3 regions of the Kocuria arenosa genome follow, and region 2 is predicted to be linked to each of the others. Evidence: riboswitches for the same ligand, from Rfam matches in the RefSeq annotation. Region 2 holds a riboswitch; each other region holds the start of a gene.
The links. A riboswitch is a leader RNA that binds a small molecule or an ion and turns the genes downstream of it on or off. The one in region 2 is predicted to bind thiamine pyrophosphate.

Region 1 (7,728 bases), on a different contig from region 2:
ACTCCATGTCCCCGTAGCCCGAGGACCAGCTGCTGATCGAGTACCCGCCCACGGTGTTCATCTCCGTGTCCACGGCCAGCAGGTAGTTGCAGCCCTCGGCGCCCTCGTCGAGCACCGAGTCCAGGAAGAACTGCGCGTGGTTGAGCTTGCCCTGGAGCCGGCCCTGCATGTCGGTGAAGGCCAGGACCACGGTGTCCACGAGCCCGTCGGCGACGTGCTGCCGCAGCTGCTCGACGGTGAGCATCCGGTCGTTGCGCGGGTGCTGGGGAGTCTCGGTCATGGGTCCGGTCCTTCGTCGCTGGGATCGCTGGGATTGTTGAGGTGGGTGGCGGTCGGGGCGGGGAGTCAGTGCAGGTCCGCCTCGGCGGAGCGGATCTGCGCGAACTCCTCCTCGGGGGCGTGGCCCACGAGGCGGTGCCGGCTGTAGAACCAGTAGTAGGCGAGGAACACCACGAACACGAGGGCGGTGATGGACGCGGCGAGCACGTCGACCAGGAACGTGGCGACCACGGCCACGAGCGCCAGCACCAGGGCGATGCCGGTGGTGACCACGCCGCCCGGGGTGCGGTAGCCGCGCGGCAGGTCCGGCTCGCGCAGCCGGAGCACGATGTGGGAGAGGTTCAGCAGCACGTAGGAGACGGTGGCGCCGAAGACCGCGATGTTGATGAGCAGTCCGCCGTCGCCGGTCACGGCCGCGAGCACGAAGCCGATGGTGCCCGGCACGATGAGCGCCACCCACGGAGTCCTGCGCTTGCCCGTCAGCGAGAGGAAGCGGGGCAGGTATCCGGCCCGGGAGAGGGCGAACAGCTGCCGGGAGTAGGCGAACATGATGGAGAAGAAGCTCGCGACCAGCCCGGCCAGACCCGCGTAGTTCACGATGGTCGCCATCACGCTGTCGGCCCCCGCCGCGGTGCGGATGGCCTCCGGCAGCGGGTTGTCCGAGGTGCTCATCGCCTCCGACCCGGCCGCCCCGGGCACCAGCACCAGCATGAGCGCGCCGGAGACCAGCAGAAAGACCATGGCCACGATGATCCCGCGCGGCATGTCCCGGCGGGGATCGGCGGTCTCCTCCGCCGCCAGGGGCACGCCCTCGATCGCCAGGAAGAACCAGATGCCGTAGACCAGGGCCGCCATCGCCCCGGCGTAGCCCATGGGCAGGAACGCGCTCGCCCCCACGGCGTCGTTCGGGACGATGTCGAAGAGGTTGGCGGCGTCGAAGTGCGGCACGAGCGCGACGACGGTCACCCCCAGCGCGAGGACCGCGACCACGGTGATCCCGAACATCAGCTTGAGCGCCTCACCCACCCCGTACATGTGGATGCCCATGAACACCAGGTAGGTCACGAGGTACACGGGCCAGGAGTTGGTGATGCCGAACAGGCCCAGCGCCTCGATGTAGCCGCCGATGAACGTGGCGATCGCCGCCGGTGCCACGGCGTACTCGATGAGCACGGCCATCCCGGTGGCGAAGCCCCCGAGCGGGCCGAGGGCACGGCGGGCGAACCCGTAGCCGGCGCCCGCCGTGGGGAGGGTGGAGGAGAGCTCGGCGAGGCCGAAGACCATGCAGGTGTACATCAGGCCCATGAGCACGAAGGCGATGAGCAGCCCGCCCCACCCGCCCTCGGAGAGCCCGATGTTCCAGCCGGAGAAGTCCCCGGAGATGACGTAGGCGATGCCCAGGCCCGCGAGCAGGACCCAGCCGGCGGCGCCGGACCGGAGCTGGCGGTGCTGGAAGTACTCGTCGGTGCGGGCGGGCTGTGCTGGGGATTCGGGCATGGGACGATCCCTCCGGGATTCCACAAAGGTCTGAAAACAGACGTTTGGCGCGAGTGGTCACAGTTTGTGGGGTGCCCCGCGCCCCGTCAAGACCCCGCGGCGGGAAGCCGGGCAGGGCACGGGACCGCGTCGCGGTGTCGCCGGTCGCGCGGATGCCGCAGAATGGTGGGCATGAACCAGACCAGCACATCGACTCCCGACCGCTCCGGCTCCGCCCGTTCCTGGGCCCTCATCGCCATCACGGCGGGCTTCCTCGTCTCCGCCGCCCTGATCATCGCGGTGGGCGTGGTCGCCATGGACCTCACCCACTAGGACCTCGGCCGGGCGTCCCGGCCGGGAGGAGCGCCACCGTGAGCGATCCCGTCCAGCACCCCCGCATCCGGCCCGTGCGCCAAGGCAACGCCTTCGAGGAGGCCGTGGAGCGGATCCTCGACTCGATCCGGCTCGGCCTGTTCCGCAGGGGCGAGCGGCTCCCGCCCGAGCGGGAGACCGCGGCGATGCTCGGGATCTCCCGCGCCACGCTGCGGGAGGCCCTGCACGAGCTCCAGTCCGCCGGGGTCCTGGACGTGGTGCGCGGCCGGTACGGCGGGACCTTCGTGACCGGTCGCACCGCCCTGCCGGACGAGGCCCACCCCCCGGTGGATCCCGCTGACGTCGAGGACGTGCTCGTGTTTCGCGCCGTCGTCGAGCCCGCCGCGGCGGAGCTGGCCGCGGCGGCGGCCCTCAGTGCGGCCGCCCGGGAGCACCTGCTCGCGTGCCTCCGGCAGGTCGAGGAGAGCTCACCGGAGGACTACCGCCCCGCCGACGCGCGCTTCCACATCGCCGTGGCCGAGCTGAGCGGGTGCCCCAGCCTGGTCCGCGCCGTCGCGGAGGTGCGGTCACGGGCCAGCGACCTGCTGGACCGGATCCCCGTGCTGGCGGTCAACCTCGAGCACTCCGACCGCCAGCACCGCGAACTCACCGACGCCGTCCTGGCGGGCGATGCCCCCGCCGCCCGCGCCGCCTCCCTCGCGCACCTGGAGGGCACGGCCGCGCTGCTGCGCGGCTTCCTCGGCCACGGGGAACAGTCCGACGACGCCCCCGGGGACGACCGCGGCCCGGTGTGACCCGCCGCCGTGCGAAGAACGGGCCGGCCTGTGGGACCGGTGCTTATACTCGTCCGCAGTGACACGGGGTGCCGGCGCCGCACGACGAGCCGGCTGAGATGACACCCGTCGAACCTGATCCAGTTAGGACTGGCGAAGGGATGTCCTGTCGGGACCGGCCGTGACCGGCCCGCGTCTCCTCGCCCTGACCCCAGGGAGACCCATGCAGATCGCAGAACAGATCGTCCTCGTCACCGGCGGAGCACGAGGGCTGGGCCGCAGCGTCGTCGAGGCCTTCGCCGCCGAGGGCGCGAAGGTCGTGGTCAACTACCGCGCGTCCCGGACGGCCGCGGAGGAGCTCGCGGAGCAGCACGGCCCGGACCGGGCCGTGGCGCTGGCTGCCGACGTCACCGACGCGGAGCAGGTCGCAGACATGCTCCGCGCGGCCCGGGAGCACTTCGGCTCCCCCGTCACCACCGTGGTCAACAACGCGCTGGCGGACTTCTCCTTCAACGGCGACTCCCGCTCCGGAGCCGAGGAGATCCGATGGGAGGAGTTCGAGACCCAGTTCGCCGGCAGCGTCCGCGGTGCCCTCAACACCGTGCAGCAGGCCCTGCCCGGCATGCAGGAGCGGGGTTTCGGCCGGGTCGTCAACGTCGGCACCAACCTGTTCCAGAACCCCGTGGTCCCGTACCACGACTACACGGCGGCGAAGGCCGCGCTGCTGTCCCTGACCCGCACCCTCGCCAAGGACCTCGGCGCGCACAACGTCACGGTCAACATGGTCTCCGGAGGTCTGCTGCGCACGACCGACGCGAGCGCCTCCACCCCGGAGGAGGTCTTCGACTACATCGCCTCCGCCACGCCCCTGGGCCGGGTCACCACACCGGCGGAGTTCGCCGACGCCCTCCTGTTCTTCGCCTCGCCGTGGGCGCGCTCGGTCACCGGGCAGAACCTGGTGGTCGACGGCGGGCTGGTCCTCGACTGATGGGGGCCGCCGTGACCGCGCCGCGACAGCTGCACCTCAACGCCTTCCTCTTCGGCGCGGGCCACCACCAGGCGGCCTGGCGGCACCCGGACTCCTGTCTGGAGCGGCTCGGGGACATCGCCCACTGGGAGGCTCTCGGGCGCACCGCCGAGCGCGGCCTCTTCGACGCCGTGTTCTTCGCCGACGGGCACAGCGCCGGCGATGTCGGGGACGGACCCCGGTGGTTCCTGGAACCCCTGACGGCCCTGGCCGCCATGGCCCGCGCCACGGAGCGGATCGGACTGGTCAGCACCGTCTCGACGACCTTCTGGACCCCGTTCCATGCCGCCCGCCTGCTGGCCTCGCTCGACCACATCAGCCGGGGGCGGGCCGGCTGGAACGTGGTCACCTCCATGTTCGACGCCGAGGCGCGCAACCACGGCCTCCCGGGAATGCCACCGCATGCCGACCGCTACGCTCGGGCGGCCGAGTTCATCGACGTGACCCATCGGCTGTGGGACTCGTGGTCCGACGACGCCCTGGTCGGCGACCGGAACGGCCCGTACGCCGACCCCGAACGCGTGACCCGGATCGACCACGCGGGCGAGTACTTCCGCGTGGACGGACCGCTGACCGTGCCGCGCCCGCCCCAGGGTCGTCCGGTCCTCTTCCAGGCGGGCGCCTCCGGGCCGGGGCGGGACCTGGCCGCTCGTTACGGTGAAGGCGTCTACGCCGTGGCCTACGACCTGGAGAGCGCCCGGGAGTACAGCACGGACCTGAAGCAACGGGTCGCCGCGGCCGGGCGGGACCCGGGGTCCGTGGCCGTCATGCCGGGGCTGGTCGCCTACGTGGGCTCCACCGAGGAGGAGGCCCGGGCCAAGCAGGCAGAGGTGGACGCCCTGCTGCCCGTGGAGCAGTCCCTGGCCCAGCTGTCCGCCTTCGTCCAGCAGGACTGCAGCGACTGGGAGCTGGACGCCCCGGTCCCGGAGCTGCCCCCGATCGAGGAATTCACCGGGCCGCAGGGCCGGTACGCCACGATCCTGCGGATCGTGGCGGTCGAGCGGCCCACGGTGCGGCAGCTGCTGGGCCGGCTGGCCGCCGGCGGCGGGCACTGCACGGTCATCGGCACCCCGGAGTCCGTCGCGGACCGGCTGGAGCTGTGGTTCCGCTCGGGCGCGGCCGACGGGTTCAACTTCATGCCGCCCCGGCTCCCGGACTCCCTCGACGACTTCGTGGACCACGTGGTCCCCGTCCTCCAGCGCCGAGGACTCTTCCGCACCCGGTACACCTCGTCCACGCTGCGCGGGCATCTGGGGCTGCCGCGGCCCGGCGGCGCTCAGTGACGTGCTGCGGAGCCCGTTGCGCCGGATGACTCCGGCGCAACGGGACGGTCGGTCAGCACGTCCTCGACCGGTCGGCGCAGGCTGTAGGGGAGTTTCGGGCCATGGCCGAAGCGCACGACCAGCTGAGCGCGCTCCTCGGTGAGACCGAGCCACGTCTCGAACCGGGGGCGCAGCCCGGGGACCTCGATCGGCTGGTTGATGAAGGCCGTGCGGAGGTCGAACGCTTCGGCCTGCAGCGCGAACCGCTGACAGGCCCGACCCGACTCCACCCCCGCGGACCGGTCGTCGCCCGGGGTGACGAAGACCGCCACGCCGGCGGAGCTCTTCAGGTGCTCGGCGTCGGCCTGCGCCTGCGACTCCGCCCGGAGGAGGATTCATGCCAGCAGCGTGCCCAGCGAGGTCGGCACGGGCGGCCGGCCGGTGGTGCGGCCGGCGAGCCCGTCCCTGCTCCGCAGCGCGGCGGCGGGGCTGAAGCGGATCCAGGACAGGAGTTCACGGCGGAAGGCCGTGCCGTTCAGCTGCACGAGGTCGCCGGAGGTCACGTGCTCGGCGACGGCTGCCAGTTGCCCGGGCTCGGTGCGCCGGAGGCACCGCACCTGACCCAGGTTGCCGGCCCGTTCGAGCGCCGCCAGGTCGCCCGCCCCGACGGGGCGGCCGTCGTAGGCTCCACGGGTGCACTGCCGCGTCTCGATGGCCGCCGCCAGCGGGGTCGCCGTCGCGGTCCCCGGCGCGCCGAGGGCCACGACCACGAGTCCCCGGCGGAGCCGGCCGAGCGGTACTTCGCCGCCCTGGCCGCGCGCTCGAAGGAACTCGTCTGGTTCGAGAACTCGGCCCATCTGCCCCATGCCGAGGAGAGGGACCGGTTCACCCGGTTCATGGTGGAGCACGTCCTGCCCGTCGCCACCCGCCACGTCGGCCGGTGACCTGCGGCTCCTCCGGCGGGACGCCGGAGGGTCGGACACGGGCGGACCGTTCCGGCCCGTCCGTGTCCGACCCGCCGGTCAGACGAACAGCGCGGTCGCCCGCATGAGGGTCATCGTCACTCCGTAGGCGAGCGGGACCCCGACGAGGACCCAGCCCAGTGCCAGTCGTGCACGGCTCATGTCATGCCTCCTTCTCGACGAGCTCGGTGTCGGACGGTGTGCTCTGGTGCTCGGGCTCGTGGTACTTGGCGTCCACCGGCTTCACCAGGAGATTGGCGACGAAACCGATGACCAGGAGCCCGACCATGGTCAGCAGCGCCGGCTGGTACGCCTGCGCCGTGAGCTCCCCGGGAGTGCCCTGGGCGTCGAGGAACGCATTGACGATGAGGGGCCCGGCGACGCCCGCCGCGGCCCAGGCCGTGAGCAGACGGCCGTGGATGGCACCCACCTGGAAGGTCCCGAAGAGGTCCCGCAGATAGGCCGGCACCGTGGCGAAGCCGCCGCCGTAGAACGAGATGATGACGAAGGCCAGCAGCACGAACAGCAGCGTGGAGGTCGAGCCGAACAGCGCCAGCACGGTGTAGAGGACCGCCCCGACGCCGAGATAGACCATGTAGATGCGCTTGCGGCCCAGCACGTCCGAGGTGGTGGACCACACGAAGCGCCCGCCCATGTTGCCGATGGACAACAGGCCCACGAATCCGCCGGCCACGGCCGCCGTCACGAGGGATGCGCCGTCCGCCTGGCGGAAGAAGTCCTGGATCATGGGAGCGGCCTGCTCGAGGATGCCGATGCCGGCCGTCACGTTGCAGAACAGCACGATCCACACCAGCCAGAACTGGCGGGTGCGGATCGCGTTGCGGGCCGAGACGTGGTTCTTGGTGACGAGGGCCTTCGACTTGACCTTCGACGGGTCGAAGCCCTCGGGCTTCCAGTCGGCGGCGGGGACCTTGATTGTGAACGCCCCGAAGAGCATGTACGCGAGGTAGACGACCGCGAGGGTCAGGAAGAGCTTGCCGACGGCGTCCCCGCTCGCCACCCAGCCCTCGGTGCCGGAGTTCGGGTCGTAGAAGTTGAGCAGGGCCGCGGAGAGGGGGCTGGCGATCAGCGCGCCGCCGCCGAAGCCCATGATCGCCATGCCCGTGGCCAGGCCGGGGCGGTCCGGGAACCACTTGATCAGCGTGGAGACCGGCGAGATGTAACCGATGCCCAGGCCGATGCCGCCGATGAACCCGTAGCCCAGGTAGACGAGCCAGAGCTGCTCCGTGAAGATTCCGAGCGCGCCCACCAGGAAGCCGCCGGACCACAGCAGCGCCGCGGTGAACATCGCCTGGCGCGGCCCGCCGGTGTCCACCCACGTGCCGAGGACGGCGGCGGACAGCCCCAGCATGACGATGGCGATGGAGAAGATGATGCCGATCTGGGTGAGGCTCGCGTCGAAGTGCGCCACCAGCGCGTTCTTGTACACGCTGGTGGCGTAGGCCTGACCGATGCACAGGTGCACCGCGAGGGCGGCCGGCGGTATGAGCCAGCGGTTGAATCCCGGTGGTGCCACCGAGTGCTGCCGATCAAGCCATCCCATGCCCCGACTCCTCATCTGCTGCGGACACTGCGCGAAAGGCGCGTTCCGGACG
Region 2 (7,728 bases):
CTCGACGAGCCGTCGCAGGCCGCGCCGGAGGCCGCCCCGGAGATCCCGGCCGAGGTGCCGGGTGACGTCCTCGACGAGCCGTCGCCGACCGCCCCGGAGATCCCGGCCGAGGCTCCGGGCGACGTCCTCGACGGGCCGTCGGAGGCCGCGCAGCCCGTGCCGGACGCTGCGCCGGCCACCGGCGACGCCGCGGGGACCGACACCCTCGACGTCGCGCCCGGGACCGCGGTGCCGGGCGACGAGCGCCCCGGTGCGGTGGCCGAGGAGGCCGCGGCGCCCGGGAACCCCGCACCCGGCACGCCCGGTGCCGAGGAGTCCGCCGAGGGCGTGGAGCCCGCCGGCGAGGCCGAGGACCTGGGCCCCGAGGCCCCGTCCGCACCGGCCGAGGACGCGCCGACCAGCGCCGCGCAGGACCCTGCCCCGGACGCCGACGAGGACACCGACGAGGACACCGACGAGGACACCGACGAGGACACCGACGACGAGGGGGAGCCGCGCACGGCGCTGGCCGCCGCCGTGACGGCAACCTCGCTGATGTTCCACGCCCCGGACCTCGACGAGCTGCGCGAGGCCGCCCAGCAGCGCGCCGCCCGCCGCCGGGAGGCGCGGCGCCGCCAGCAGGAGGAGAACGCCTCCGCCGAGGACCCGGGCGACAGCCCCGAGGAACCGGACACGGCGGAGCTCGCCGACGAGGGCGAGGAGGCCGGACAGGGGTCGGGCGGGGGCGCCACCAGTCGACGCCGTCGGCGCCGCCGCCGCGGCGAGGTCGACATGGAGCTCGTGGGCGGCAGCGACGACGATCCGCCCAACACCGTGACCCGGGTCCGGGCGCCCCGCGCCGCGGAGACCGCCACGGCCGACGAGGTCGTGGCCGTGAAGGGCTCCACGCGGCTCGAGGCCAAGAAGCAGCGCCGGCGCGACTCCCGCCAGACCGGCCGCCGCCGCCAGGTGATCACCGAGGCGGAGTTCCTGGCCCGCCGCGAGTCCGTCGAGCGCCAGATGCTGGTCCGGCAGAAGGACAACCGGATCCAGATCGGCGTCCTGGAGGACGGCGTCCTGGCCGAGCACTTCGTCTCGCACACCCAGCAGGACTCCCTGATCGGCAACGTCTACGTGGGCAAGGTGCAGAACGTGCTGCCGTCCATGGAGGCCGCGTTCATCGACATCGGCCGGGGCCGCAACGCCGTTCTCTACGCCGGCGAGGTGAACTGGGACGCGTCGCGGGTCGAGGGCGGGCCCCGCCGCATCGAGGTCGCGCTGAAGTCCGGGGACTCGGTCCTGGTGCAGGTCACCAAGGATCCGGTGGGGCACAAGGGCGCCCGGCTCACGAGCCAGATCTCCCTGCCCGGCCGGTACCTGGTCTACGTCCCGGGCGGGTCGATGACCGGGATCTCCCGGAAGCTGCCCGACGTCGAGCGCGCCCGGCTCAAGAAGATCCTGAAGGACCGGCTGCCTGACGGGGCGGGAGTCATCGTCCGCACCGCCGCCGAGGGGGCCTCCGAGCAGGAGCTCACCCACGACATCAACCGGCTGCGCGCCCAGTGGGAGCAGATCCAGGAGCGGTCCGGGTCGACGAGGACGCTCGCGCCCGAGATGCTCTACGCGGAGCCGGACCTGACGATCAAGACGGTCCGCGACGTCTTCAACGAGGACTTCACCACCATGGTCGTCCAGGGCGACGAGGCGTGGGACAACATCGAGGCGTACGTGACCTACGTCGCGCCGGACCTGCTCGACCGGCTCCAGAAGTGGGACGAGGACGAGGACCTGTTCGTGAACTACCGCGTGGAGGAACAGATCCAGAAGGCGCTCGAGCGCAAGGTCTTCCTGCCCTCGGGCGGATCGCTCGTGATCGACCGCACCGAGGCGATGACGGTGGTCGACGTGAACACCGGCAAGTTCACCGGCTCCGGCGGCAACCTCGAGGAGACCGTCACCAAGAACAACCTGGAGGCGGCCGAGGAGATCGTGCGGCAACTGCGGCTGCGGGACATCGGCGGGATCATCGTGATCGACTTCATCGACATGGTGCTCGAGGCCAACCGGGACCTCGTGATGCGCCGGCTGGTGGAGTGCCTGGGCCGGGACCGCACCAAGCACCAGGTGGCGGAGGTGACCTCGCTGGGCCTCGTGCAGATGACGCGCAAGCGCATGGGCACCGGCCTGCTGGAAGTGTTCTCCGAGCCGTGCGAGCACTGCGCCGGTCGCGGCGTGGTGGTCCACGACCACCCGCTCGAGGGCCGCACCGGCGGCGCCACGGGCGAGTCCCGCGACCAGCGGCCGAACCGCACGGAGCGCAAGCGCGGACGGGGGGGCCGCAGCGAGCAGCAGCAGCCCGCCCGGACGGAGCAGCGGTCCGCCGAGCCCGATCCCGCGGAGAGGGCCAAGGCCGAGGCCGCGCGGACGGCGTTCGCGACGATCGCCGCCGCCACCCACCACGAGGAGGCCGCCGCGGAGACGCCGGAGCTCGCCGAGGAGACCGCCCAGCAGGCGGAGTCCCGGCCCGAGGGCTCGGGGCGCTCCCGGAAGAAGCGTCGCGGCAAGCGCAGCCGCAACCGCGGCCAGGGCGCGGAGAACGCCGCCGAGCAGCAGCCGGACGCGGGGGAGAGCCCCGCCCCGGCCGCACCGGACCAGGTCCCCGCGGACGGGTCACCGGCCGAGCCGGGATCGCGCCTGACGATCAACGGCGAGGTCATCGAGCTGCCGCAGGGCCACGCCGTCGTCGAGGAGCCCGCCGAGGCCCGGCCGCTGAGCCTGGACTCGCTCGCGGAGGTCCTCGGGCAGACGGCGCCGGACGCCGGTTCCGTTCCCCAGGAGGCCACCGCCGAGGAGGTCACCCCCGAGGCGGTCACCGCCGCGCAGGAGGCCGTGGCACGGGAGACAGCGACGCAGGAGCCCGTGGCGCGGGAGAGCGCGGAGCAGCTGGTGCCCACCCCGTCGGCGGCTCCGGAGCAGGCGAGCACCGAGCCGGCACGGCCCCGTCGTCGCTCCCGGCGCGCCTCGGCCCCGGCGGCACGGCCGGGCGAGGCCGAGGTGACCGCCGGCCAGGCGGTCGCCGCGGAGGGCGCCCGGCACGAGGCCAAGGCCGTCGCCCAGCGCTCCCCGGAGGACTCCTCCCGCCGGGCGCCGACCGTCGTCGGCGTCGGCGTCAAGGCCGAGGACCTCACCAGCGGCAGGCCCGCCGACCGGGGCTGAGCCGCCCCGCCGAGCAGGACGACGGAGGACCCCGACCAGCACGGTCGGGGTCCTCCGTCGTCGCGGACCGTCACGGACCGTCCCGGTCCGCCCGGCCCCCTCGCGGCGGCGTACCGTGGTGCGCACCACAGCACACCCGGGGCCGCCGTCCCGTCCGCCGGGGAGAGCGGCCGCCCGTTCCAGGGAGCATCGCCATGACCAGTGCAGACACCATCCGCACCGCCGGCGCGGACCTCTTCGTCCGCCGGGACCCGTCGGCCGTGGACCGCCACTACACGGAGGACTTCGTCCAGCACTCGCCGCTCGCGCCGGACGGACGCGAGGGCCTCCGGCAGTTCGTGCGCAGCATGCCCGACGACTTCCGCGTGGACCTCGTCCGGGTGCTCGACGACCACGGGACGGTGGTCGCCCACTCGGCCTACGCGGGACTCGGCCCGGAGCCCCTGGTCGGCTTCGACGTGTTCCGCGTGGACGACGGGCGGATCGCCGAGCACTGGGACGCCTTCGAGCCCCTGCGCACGGACTCCGACGGCGCCCGCCCCCAGCTCGACGGCCCCGTCGAGGTCACGGACCACGAGCGGACGCAGGACAACAAGCGCATTGCCGCGGAGTGGGTCGAGTCCGCCCTCGTCGCGGGCGACCGCCACGCCGTCCAGGACCACATGAGCCCCCGGGGCTGCACCGAGCACACCGCCCGCACGCCGGACGGCCCGCAGCCCGCGTACCGGCGGCTGCGCCGGGTGGTCGGCGAGGGGAACTTCGTGCTGACCGTCGCGGAGGCCGTCACGGGCGGCGACCGCGGCGACGGAGCCGCCGGCACGGTCGCCTGCTACGACCTCTGGCGCCTCGACGACGGCCGGATCGTGGAGCACTGGGGCGTCGCCCAACCGGTGCCCGAGAGGATGGCGCACGCCAACGGCATGTTCTGAGCCGGCGGCCGGGGTCCGTCCGCGTCCCGGTTCCCGCGCCGACTAGACTGGCAGGACACCTGACACGGGGTGCCGCACGAGCGGCTGAGAACACACCCGTCGAACCTGATCTAGCCAGTACTAGCGAAGGGATGTCGCAGATGCGCGATGCCGTACCCACGTCCGCCCGCACACCAGCAGCCGCGAGGCCGGCGCCGCCGGACCCCGCCCTCGCCGAGGACGCCGCCGCGGCCCTGGAGGACCTGCGCTCCGCGGCGCCGCTCGTGCAGTGCATCACCAATGCCGTGGTCACCAACTTCACCGCCAACGTGCTGCTCGCCGTGGGCGCGTCCCCGGCGATGACCGACATCCAGGGCGAGGGCGGGGTCTTCGCGGAGCTCGCCGACGGCCTGCTCGTCAACACCGGCACGCCCACCGCCGAGCAGCGCGGCGCCGCCTACGAGGCGGTCGGGGCCCGGGGCCGCGCGGGCCGGGCGTGGGTCCTGGACCCGGTGGCGGTGGGCGCCCTGCCCGTGCGCACGGCGCTGGCCCGCGACCTGCTCGAGTTCCGGCCGGCGATCGTGCGCGGCAACTCCTCCGAGGTGATCGCCCTCGCCGGCGGCGCCGGAGGCCGCGGCACGGACGCCACCCACGGCGTCGACGCCGCCCGGGACGCCGCCGCCGCGCTCGCCGAGCGGGCCGGCTCGGCGGTGGCCGTGTCCGGGCCCGTGGACCTCGTGCGCTCCCCGGACGGCACGGTCGTCCGCGTGCCGCACGGCACGCCCCTGCTGACCCGCATCACCGGAGGCGGCTGCGCCCTGGGCGCCCTCATGGCCGCGTTCACCGCCGTGCGCGCGGATCCGGCCGCCGCGGCGGTGGCCGCCACCACGGTGTACACCCTCGCGGCCGAGGACGCGGCCGCCGACTCCGGCGGGCCCGGCTCCTTCGCCGTGGCGCTGCTGGACCGGCTGCACGCCGTCACGCCGGAGCGGATCGCCGCCCGGGCGGAGCTCGTGCGCGAGGAGGGCACCCGGTGAGCCCGCGCCTCGACCCCGCCGCCCTTGCCCTGCACCTCGTGACCGACACCGCCCTGAGCTCGCCCCGGACGGTTTCGGACGTCGTGGCGGCCGCCGTCCGCGGCGGCGCCACGATGGTCCAGGTCCGTGCGAAGGACGCCCCGGTCCGCGAGCTCGTCGCCCTCCTCACGGCCGTCGCCGAGCGCGTGGGCCGGGAGGTGCCCGTGCTCGTGGACGACCGCGCGGACGTCTACCTCGCCGCCCGCGCGGCCGGCGCCCCCGTGGCCGGGGTGCACGTCGGTCAGTCGGACCTGCCCGTGGCGCTCGCCCGGGCGATCTGCGGGCCCCATGCCGTGCTCGGCCTCAGCGCCGCCACGGCGGAGGAGCTCGACGCCGCCTCCGCCCTGCCCGCCGGGACGGTCGACTACCTGGGGGTCGGGGCGGTGCGGGCGACCCGCACGAAGCCGGACCACCCCGAGCCGCTGGGCGTCGAGGGCTTCGCCCGCGCCGCGGGCCGCACGACCCTGCCCTGCCTGGCCATCGGCGGGGTGGAGGTCGGGGACGCCGCCGCCCTGCGCGCCGCGGGCGCCGCCGGCCTGGCCGTGGTCTCCGGGATCTGCGCCGACCCCGACCCCGAGGCCGCGGCCGCCCGCTACGTGCGGGCCTTCGCCGCCGTGACCGCCGAGGAGGTGGTCCGGTGACCGCCCGCGTGCCCCGTGTCCTGGCCATCGCCGGCACCGACCCCACGGGCGGCGCCGGCCAGCACGCCGACCTCAAGTCGATCGCCGCGATGGGCGGCTACGGGATGAGCGCCGTCACCGCCGTCGTCGTCCAGAACACCGTGGGCGTGCGCTCCATCCACGTCCCGCCGGTCGAGTTCCTCTCCGCCCAGCTCGACGCGGTCGCCGAGGACGTCGAGATCGACGCCGTCAAGATCGGGATGCTCGGATCCGTGCCGGTCATCGAGGCCGTCACCCGGTGGCTCGGGACCCACCGGCCGCCGGTCGTGGTCCTGGACCCCGTCATGGTCGCGACCTCCGGGGGGCGCCTGCTGGAGCGCGAGGCCGAGGACGCCCTGCGCTCGATGCTGGGCCTCGCCGACCTGATCACCCCGAACCTGCAGGAGCTCGCCGTGCTCGCCGGGGAGGACCCGGCGCCGTCGTGGGAGGAGGCCCTCGCGCAGGGCCACCGCGTGGCCCGCGCCCACGGGACCCTGGTGCTCGTCAAGGGCGGGCACCTCGCCGGCGACCGGACGCCCGACGCCCTCGTGGGCCCGGACGCCCCGGAGCCCCTCGTGGCGTTCGACGGCGCCCGCGTGCCCACCGAGAACTCCCACGGCACCGGCTGCTCCCTCTCCTCGGCCCTGGCCACGCTCCAGGTGCGGCACGGGGACTGGTCACGGAGCCTGCGGATCGCCCGGGACTGGCTGCGCGGAGCCCTCGAGGCCTCCGGGGAGCTCTCGGTCGGCCACGGGAGCGGTCCCGTCCACCACTTCCACCACGTCCAGGACGCCCTCGAGGCCTGGGGCACGGCGCCGGAGCGGTTCAGCGACGAGCTGTGGGAGGCCTCCGCGGCCGTGCGGCGCGAGATCGAGGAGCTCGAGTTCGTCCGCCTCCTCGGCGACGGCCGGCTGGAGCCGGACCGCTTCCTCGCCTACCTCGACCAGGACCTGCAGTACCTCGACGGCTACAGCCGGGCGCTCGCCCTGCTGGCGGCCAGGGCGCCCGACGAGGAGCAACGGCTGTTCTTCGCGGCCGGCGCCGTGTCCTGCACCGAGACCGAGGCGCGGCTGCACCGGACCCGGCTGCAGCACGCGGGGGACGGCGGCGGCCGGGACGGGCTCAGCGAGGTGACCCGGCGCTACACCACGTTCCTGCTCGCGGCCACCGCGGCAGAGCCCTACCCGGTCGGTCTCGCCGCCGTGCTGCCGTGCTACTGGGTCTACGCGGACGTGGGACGCCACCTGGGCGGGCTCGCCGCGGCCGGCGGGCCCGACGAGCACCCCTACGCGGACTGGCTGGCCACCTACGCGGACGAGGGGTTCCAGGAGGCGACCCGCACGGCCCGACGGCTGCTCGACGCCGCCGCCCGCGAGGCCCCGGCTGAGGTGCGGGACCGGATGCGGGAGGTGTTCCTGGAGGCCTGCGCGCTCGAGCGGGACTTCTTCGCCGCGCCGGTGGCGGAGCGCCGGTTGGCGGGCGCTGACCGGATCGAGTAGTCTTGATCTTCGGTGCCCTGCCGGTGCGCGCGTGTAGAAACTCGACACCCCACCTGGCGGCACATGCGGGTGCAGTTCCTGAATTGCGGCGAACCTGCGCTGACCTCGGCCTAGTCCCACGGGCCGGTCACCGACAGCTCGTCTCAACGTCGTTGGTCCTGACAGGTATGCGCTCGACCCACACTGTTTACACATGACGTCGAGAGAAGTGAGTTCCCAAGTGGTGTACGCGATTGTCCGCGCTGGCGGCCGCCAGGAAAAGGTTTCCGTCGGAGACCTCGTTACCCTTGACCGCGTCGCCGGCGGAGCAGGCAGCACCATCGAGCTCCCTGCCCTGCTGCTGGTCGACGGGGACAAGATCACCTCGGATGCCCAGACCCTGGCGAGCGTC
Region 3 (7,728 bases), on a different contig from region 2:
TCCTGGAGGCGGTGGAGGAGGGCGAGCGCCGACTCGTGGTCCTCGGCCGGCAGCCCGTGCGCCGGGGAGTAGCCCTCGGCGGTGATGGCGAAGCGCAGGGGGACGCCGCCGAGGATGACCAGCATCCGGGCGACCTCGTCCACACGGTGCTCCTCGATCCCGGCCGACCACTCCGGGTCCCGGGACAGCAGCTCCGCGAGGGTGCGGCGCACCAGGGCCTCGGCCTCGAGCATCAGCTCGTGCCGGCGGCGGCCCAGCCCCGGGTGGTCCTGCAGCAGCTTCCGGCGCCGCTCCGCGTCCCGGCCCGCGTAGGCGCTGCGGGTCACAGCCAGCAGCAGGCGCGAGACCTGGCCCAGCAGGTCGTGCTCGAGGGAGAACCCCTCCAGCAGCTCCGGGTCCAGGGTGGGGGCCCGCATGCCCAGGACGGCGTCCTCCTTGGCGGGGAAGTAGTTGAAGAAGGTGCGCGGGGAGACGCCGGCCGCGGCGGCGACGGCCTCCACCGTGGTGCCCTCGACCCCGCGCTCGACCGCGAGGGCGGCGGCCGCCTCGTGGATCGCGGACCAGGTCTCGGCCTTCTTGCGGGCGCGCAGGGTGGGAGGGGAGTCGTCGTTCACGACCACATTTTTGCACTTCTGCACGTTTTGCACAACTGCAATATTTGCCGGGGTGCCCGCCGCGGCGGCGGGTCGGTGCCCGTCGCCGGGCACCGCGGTGGGCCGCCCACGCCGCCGGGCCCATCCGGCGGCATGGGCCCGGCCCTCCGGCTCAGTCCTTCAGGGGGTCGTGGCCCCAGTTCATCAGGGAGTAGCGCCACCGGGTCTCGCGCACGTCCCCGTCGGGGCGCTGGGCCAGGTGGCGGTGGACGTAGCCGACCACCTTGCGCATGTGCTCGTGGTCGGCCTCGGTGCGCTCGCCCTTCGGCCTCTGCAGGATCTCCACGATCCGCCGCCCGGAGCGGTGGCCCACCGACTCCCCGCCGTCGTCCTGGCCCACCGAGGTGGACTCCTCGGTGTCCAGCCACGTCGACAGCTGCTCGGCCGTCATGTTGACGGCCTCGTCGAAGTCCTTGCCGGTGGTGTCGTCCTTCTCGCCCATGCCCTGCTCCTCGCTCTCGGACCGGGCGGCGCCGTGTCGCCGCACGCCCTCGGCGCCCGGGCGCCCCGGGCGTGAGGCCCAACCTACCGGCGGACCGTGGTGTCGGCGAGCATCCGCCGGCATCGAGCACGGTGCCGCCGGCGGGTGGGTGCGGACGCGGCACCCGGCCGGGACTACGCCGCGACGCCCACCTGGATCAGGGTGTTCCAGGGGTCCTCGAAGCGCAGCACGGCGCCGTCGTGCCGGGTCGGGATCCGGTGGTCCGCGAGCCGGGACTCCAGGGCCGTGACGTCGTCGGCGTCCGGCAGGTCGATGTTGACCTGGCCCAGCCCCAGTGACGCCGCACGCGGGCCGGCCCCGGCGCTCTGCCAGGTGTTGAGCGCGATGTGGTGGTGGTAGCCGCCGGCGGCGATGAACAGGGCGGAACCGATGTCGCTCATCACCTCGAAGCCCAGGACGTCCACGTAGAACTGCCGGCCCAGCGGGATGTCGCCCACCTGCAGGTGGACGTGGCCCAGGGTGGCCGGCGGTGCCGCCGGGCGCCCGCCCTGCTCCGCCAGGTGCTCCTGCAGGAACCCGTTCGGGTCCAGGGGGTTGGAGGCCAGGGTCAGCAGGCCGGTGGGCTCCCGCCGCCACGTGTCGCGGGGCCGGTCCGTGTAGAGCTCCACCCCGTTGCCCTCGGGGTCGTCGAAGTAGAAGGCCTGGCTGTAGAGGTGGTCGGCGCTGCCGGTGAAGGAGTGGGGCGCCACGGTCGCCACGGACGCCAGCGCCGCGGCCAGGGCGGGCTCGTCCTCGAAGACGACCGCGGTGTGGAACAGGCCGGCCTGCCCGCGGTGGGCCGGCGGGAGCTCCTTGACCTGGCGCAGCCGCACCACCGTCCGGCCGTCCCGGCCCAGGACCGCGGTGTCCCCGGCGTGGGCGAGCACGTCGAGGGTGATGGCGTCCGCGTAGTAGGCGACCATCGTGTCCAGGTCGGAGACCAGCAGCTCCACGGCGCCCATCCGGGTGCCGGCGGACAGCAGGTCCTCCGCGGGGCGCTTCGTCAGGCTCCGGGGATCGGGGTTCTGGGGAAAGATCGGCATCTCGGGGTTCTCCGTCGGCAGGGGCAGTGCATTGGTTGATATGTCCCCAAGAATAGCGCGAGAAGCTTTCCTGTGCAAGTAAATTGTGGTGCCGGCGAGCGGGACCCCGTGCTCGATCCGCTGCGGGGTGCACGACCGTTCCGGGTCCGCCGCGGTCCGCCGCGGTTCGGTGGTCGGATCAGGTGGTCGGAGCAGGTGGGCCGGCGGCGTGGTCAGAGGATGAAGATCAGCGCCGCGATGACCGCCAGGATGCCCAGGAAGACGAACCCCCACGCCTTGAGGTTGTCGGAGTCGTCCTCCTCGGGCTCGGCCGGGCGCGGCGGCCAGCCGCCGGGGCCCGGACCGAACACCGGTCCGGAGGGCCCATGCCCGCCGGCTCCCGGTCCTCCGGGCGGCTGGTGCTCGACGCCGTGTCCGGGAGCCCCGTACCCGGGTGCACCTTGTCCGGGTGCCCCCTGCCCAGGGAACTGCCCGGGGAACTGCCCGGGCGGCGGCGGGGCGGGGGTCGCGGGGCTCACGCCCCACTGCGGATTCTCGGGCGAGCCCGCCGGGGGAGCACCCGGTGGGGGCGTTCCCGGGCGGACGTCGCCGTCCGCCGCCGGGCCGGCCGCGGACGGGGGCCCCGCCGTCGGGCCCGGCGCCGGTGGAGACGCCGGGGGCAGGGTCTCGCCCGAGAGCACGGGACCGTCCTCGCGGTGGCCCCGCTCCGCCTCGTTCAGCAGGGTCACGAACTGCTCGAGCGGCTCGGACCCGTCGTGCTCCCGCGCCAGGAAGCGCTCGGCGCGGCGGCGCACCACCTTGTAGACGCGCCCGTCGTCGGGAACGCCCAGGTCCCGGGCGGCCCGTGCCACGGCGAGCGGGGGCTGCTCCGGCAGGGGGTCGGTGCCCCACTCCAGGAGCCCGGTCAGCAGCGGGCGCTCGAGCACGGTGGCCAGGGCCGCACGGGCCCCGGGCACCCGGGTCAGCTCCAGCAGCCCGCTCGGCGGCGCGGACGGGCACCCCGGCACGTCGCTGGGCAGCCGGGCCGCGCGCTCCAGCCAGAAGATGTCGCCGAAGAGGGTGGCGAGCAGCACGGCGGCGGCAAGCCGGTCGTCGCTCGGCGCGGCGTCCTCCGGGAGGCCCTGCTCCCAGTGCGTGCCGAGGGCGCGGCGGGCGGGCTCACCGGCCAGCCGGACGCGCAGCTGCACGTCCTCCGGGCCGCGGGCGGTCTCCGCGGGACGCTCCACCGCGTGCCGCACCTGGGGGTCGAGCTCGGGGTCCATGGGCCACCTCTCCGTCGTCGTCCTGCGTCCATGCTCCCAGAACGTGCTGGGCGGCGGCGGGGAGCCGGTCGGTCATCGGGACGGTGGGCCGGGGTGGGGGACCGTGCCGGGCTCAGGCGGGGAGCAGGCTGCGCAGCTGCCCCGCGGCGACGCGGGGATCGGGGGCCTCGGTGACGGCGCGGACGACGACGACGCCGCGCGCCCCGGCGTCCAGCACCTGCGGGAGCCGCTGCTCGTCGATCCCGCCGATGGCGAACCACGGCACGGGCAGGACCTCCGGGTCCGCGTCGAGCCGGGCCTCCGTCAGTGCGGCGACCGCGCGGACGAACTCCAGTCCGGTGGCCGGGCGCCCCGGCTTCGTGGGCGTGGCCCAGACGGGGCCGGTGCAGAAGTAGTCGACGTCCGGGTCCTCGAGCGCCGTCCGGGCCTGTCCGAGGTCGTGGGTGGATCGCCCGATCAGCACGTCGGGGCCCAGCAGGTGCCGGGCCTGGGCGGGAGTGAGGTCGTGCTGGCCCACGTGGAAGACGTCGGCGCCCACCAGCGCGGCGATGTCGGCGCGGTCGTTGACGGCGAACAGGGCGCCGTACTCGGCGGCGACCCGGCCCAGCAGCCGCAGCGCGGCGATCTCCTCGTCCGCGTCGATGCTCTTGTCCCGCAGCTGGACGATGGTCGCGCCACCGGAGTACGCGGCGTGCAGGAACTCCTCGAGGTCGCCCCGGTCCCGGCGGGTGTCCGTGCACACGTACAGCCGGGCGGCGAGGAGCTTTGCCGTCCGGGCATCTCGCAGGGGAGGCTCGGCGGGGGCGGAGGCGTCACGGGTATGCTGGGTCACACGCTGATGATAGGTCAGCGGTTCTGCGGGAGCCCCACCGGGGGCTGAGAGGGCGTCCAGCGCCGACCGCCACACCTGATGCGGGTCATGCCGCCGTAGGAAAGGACGTTCCGTGTGACTTCCGCGCACCTCGCCCCGACGACCGCACCCCACCCCCTGGTCGGGCAGCCCGAGCACGTCCGGGCCGACGTCGCCGTGGTCGGCGCCGGGGTGATCGGCCTCGCCACCGCCTGGGAGCTGCGCCGCCGCGGCCGCTCGGTGGCCGTGGTGGACCCCGAACCGGGCTCCGGCGCGAGCCGCGCCGCGGCCGGGATGCTCGCCCCGGTGAGCGAGGTCCAGTACCGGCAGGAGCCCCTGTACCCCCTCATGACCGCCTCGGCCGCCGAGTACCCGGGGTTCGTGGCCGCCCTCGAGCAGGCCGCCGGGGGGACGGTGGGCCACCGGGCCACCGAGACCCTGGTCTGCGGGGTGGACGCCGCCGACCGGCAGGCCCTGGCGGACCTCCGCGCGCTGCAGGGGCGCCACGGCATGACGGTGGAGCAGCTGACCCTGCGCGCCGCCCGGGCCCTCGAGCCCGCCCTGAGCCCGCGGCTGTCCGCCGCGTTGCGGATCCCCGACGACCACCAGGTGGACCCGCGCCGGCTCGTGGCCGGGCTGCTCGCCGCCCTCCTCGCCCCGGAGCTCCCGGAGCCCGTCGAGACCTCGGAGGCCCCGGAGCCCCTGGAGCGTCCGGAGGTCCCCGAGCCATCGCCCGCGCGCGACGGCGGACCGGCCCACCTCGTCCACGACCTCGCCACGGGGCTGCGCCGCAACGCCGAGGGCGCCGTGACCGGCGTCCGCCTGGCCGGCGGCGGGATGGTCTCCGCGACCTGGACGGTCCTCGCCCCGGGTGCCGACCTCGGCGACCTCGAGGGTCTGCCGGAGGACTGGCACCCGCCCCTGCGGCCGGTGCACGGGGACATCCTGCGCGCCCGGGTCCTCGCCGGGGCGCCGGCGCTGCTCGAGCGCACCGTCCGCGGCCTGGTGCACGGAGTGCCCGTCTACCTGGTGCCCCGCACCGACGGGACCGTGGTGATCGGGGCGACCTCCCGCGAGGACGACCTGACCGGGCCCAGCGCCGGCGGCGTGTTCCGGCTGCTGCGCGACGCCCAGGCCCTCGTGCCCGGCGTCGCCGACCTCGAGCTGGTCGAGGTGCTGGCCCGCGCCCGGCCCGGCACCCCGGACGACATCCCGTACCTCGGCCGGGTCCGCGACCCCGACGGCTCGCCCGTGCCGGGGCTCGTGGTCTCCACCGGCTACTTCCGCCACGGCGTCCTGCTCGCCCCGCTGGCCGCCCGGCTCGCCGCGCAGCTGGTCGCCGGAGGGGCCGGGCCCGATCCGGCCGCCGACGCCGAGCACCTCGCCACCACCGACCCGCACCGCTTCGACCGACCCGTCGAGGCCCGTCGACAGGACCCCGAGCCGGCCGCCGCCGGACCCGGGCCCCGGAGCAGGAGCCCCCGATGACCGCCATCACCCTCAACGGCCGCCCGCACGAGGTGGCGGCGGAGGCGACCGTCGTCGACCTCGTCGCCGAGACCGTCGGCCGGGCCCTGGGCCCCGACGGCGCCCCGCTGGACGGTGGGCGCCTCGGCGTGGCCGTGGCCGTGGACGCCGCGGTCGTGCCCCGCAGCCGCTGGCGGCGGACCCCTGTGGCGGAGGGCCAGGCCGTCGAGATCATCACCGCCGTCCAAGGAGGCTGACGTGACCGTCCCGCACCCCGACCCGCTCCTGCTCGACGGCACGGAGCTGACCTCCCGGCTCATCATGGGCACCGGCGGCCTCAGCTCGCTGCACACCCTCGAGCAGGCGCTGCTGGCCTCCGGCACCGAGCTGACCACCGTGGCCCTGCGCCGCTACGCCCCCGGCCAGGGCGACTCCCTCTTCGCGCTGCTCGAGCGCAACGACATCCGGATCCTGCCCAACACCGCCGGGTGCTACACGGCCCGGGACGCGCTGCTCACCGCCGAGCTCGGCCGGGAGGCCCTCGAGACCGACTGGGTCAAGCTCGAGGTGATCGCCGACGAGGACACCCTGCTGCCCGACGTCGTAGAGCTCCTCGACGCCACCGAGCAGCTCGTGGCGCGCGGCTTCAAGGTCTTCGCCTACACCTCGGACGACCCGGCCGTGGCGCGCCGCCTCGAGGACCTGGGCGCGGCGGCGGTGATGCCCCTGGGCGCCCCCATCGGCACGGGCCTGGGCATCCTCAACCCGCACAACATCGAGCTCATCGCCTCCCGGGCGTCCGTGCCCGTGGTGCTCGACGCCGGGATCGGCACGGCCTCCGAGGCCGCCCTGGCCATGGAGCTGGGCTGCGACGCCGTGCTGCTGGCCAGCGCCGTCACCCGTGCCCAGGACCCGGTGGCGATGGCCACCGCGATGCGGCACGCGGTGGTCGCCGGCCGGCTCGCCGCCGGCGCCGGGCGCATCCCGGTCCGCAGCCACGCCCAGGCGTCCTCGCCGATGGCCGGACGGATCGATCCGGGCGCGTCCGACGACGGGCCGGCCGCCGAGCCGGCCGACGCGCCGCGCGGGGACTGGGCGCCCGTGGGGGAGCGGCCGTGAGCCCGCTGCCCCCGCTCGTGGAACCCGGCCCCGAACTGACCCGCGAGGAGCTCGAGCGCTACGCCCGGCACCTGACCCTGCCCGGGATAGGGCCCCTCGGCCAGCGGCGGCTGGGCGGTGCCCGCGTGCTCGTCGTCGGCGCCGGGGGACTGGGCTCCCCGGCCCTGCAGTACCTCGCCGCGGCGGGGGTCGGGACCCTCGGGATCGTCGACGACGACGTCGTGGCGCTCTCCAACCTGCAGCGCCAGGTGGTGCACACGACCGCCGACGTCGGCCGCCCCAAGGCCGTCTCCGCCGCCGACGCCGTCACCGCGCTCAACCCTCTCGTGGACGTGCGGATCCACCCCGTGCGTCTGTCCGCGGACAACGCCGTGGACCTCATCGGCCAGTACGACCTGGTCCTGGACGGCGCCGACAACTTCGCGACCCGCTACGTGGTCAGCGACGCCGCCGCCCTGACCGGCACGCCCTGCGTCTGGGGCTCGATCCTGCGCTTCGAGGGGCAGGTCAGCGTCTTCTGGGCCGGGCACGGGCCCACCTACCGGGATCTCTACCCCGAGGCCCCGCCGGACGGGGAGGTGCCGAGCTGCGCCGAGGGCGGCGTCTTCGGCATGCTCCCCGCGACCGTCGGCTCGGTCATGGTCACGGAGGCCGTCAAGCTCATCACCGGCACCGGGGAGCCCCTGCTCGGGCGGGTGCTGCTGCACGACGCGCTCGCGATGACCTGGCGCGAGATGCGCCTGGCCCCGGATCCCGGCGCCGCCCCGGTCACCGCGGTGGCCGAGCCCGACGCCGTCTGCGCCCTGCCCGGGGCGGACCCCGCCGAGACCGTCGGGGCGGCCGAGCTGGCCCG

Region 1: another riboswitch for thiamine pyrophosphate. It lies ahead of ACFYE3_RS06345 (3-oxoacyl-ACP reductase); the one in region 2 lies ahead of thiM (hydroxyethylthiazole kinase).
Region 3: another riboswitch for thiamine pyrophosphate. It lies ahead of ACFYE3_RS06820 (FAD-dependent oxidoreductase); the one in region 2 lies ahead of thiM (hydroxyethylthiazole kinase).

Annotation. Positions count from the first base shown of each region.
Region 1 is NZ_JBHZTA010000003.1:70,086-77,813, forward strand. It holds gene ACFYE3_RS06325 (glutamine synthetase family protein) at 1-280, opposite strand, end outside; gene eat (ethanolamine permease) at 346-1,776, opposite strand; gene ACFYE3_RS06335 (hypothetical protein) at 1,948-2,088, shown strand; gene ACFYE3_RS06340 (FadR/GntR family transcriptional regulator) at 2,127-2,882, shown strand; TPP riboswitch at 2,937-3,040, shown strand; gene ACFYE3_RS06345 (3-oxoacyl-ACP reductase) at 3,085-3,849, shown strand; gene ACFYE3_RS06350 (LLM class flavin-dependent oxidoreductase) at 3,849-5,171, shown strand; gene ACFYE3_RS06355 (hypothetical protein) at 5,165-5,482, opposite strand; gene ACFYE3_RS06360 (hypothetical protein) at 5,546-6,007, opposite strand; gene ACFYE3_RS19100 (MFS transporter small subunit) at 6,173-6,274, opposite strand; gene ACFYE3_RS06365 (OFA family MFS transporter) at 6,276-7,676, opposite strand.
Region 2 is NZ_JBHZTA010000002.1:58,693-66,420, forward strand. It holds gene ACFYE3_RS03675 (Rne/Rng family ribonuclease) at 1-3,195, shown strand, start outside; gene ACFYE3_RS03680 (nuclear transport factor 2 family protein) at 3,390-4,124, shown strand; TPP riboswitch at 4,180-4,273, shown strand; gene thiM (hydroxyethylthiazole kinase) at 4,265-5,140, shown strand; gene thiE (thiamine phosphate synthase) at 5,137-5,820, shown strand; gene ACFYE3_RS03695 (bifunctional hydroxymethylpyrimidine kinase/phosphomethylpyrimidine kinase) at 5,817-7,337, shown strand; gene rplU (50S ribosomal protein L21) at 7,558-7,728, shown strand, end outside.
Region 3 is NZ_JBHZTA010000003.1:169,787-177,514, reverse strand. It holds gene ACFYE3_RS06845 (TetR family transcriptional regulator) at 1-614, opposite strand, end outside; gene ACFYE3_RS06840 (DUF3140 domain-containing protein) at 766-1,095, opposite strand; gene ACFYE3_RS06835 (VOC family protein) at 1,269-2,177, opposite strand; gene ACFYE3_RS06830 (hypothetical protein) at 2,390-3,439, opposite strand; gene thiE (thiamine phosphate synthase) at 3,552-4,271, opposite strand; TPP riboswitch at 4,287-4,390, shown strand; gene ACFYE3_RS06820 (FAD-dependent oxidoreductase) at 4,386-5,777, shown strand; gene thiS (sulfur carrier protein ThiS) at 5,774-6,013, shown strand; gene ACFYE3_RS06810 (thiazole synthase) at 6,015-6,875, shown strand; gene moeB (molybdopterin-synthase adenylyltransferase MoeB) at 6,872-7,728, shown strand, end outside.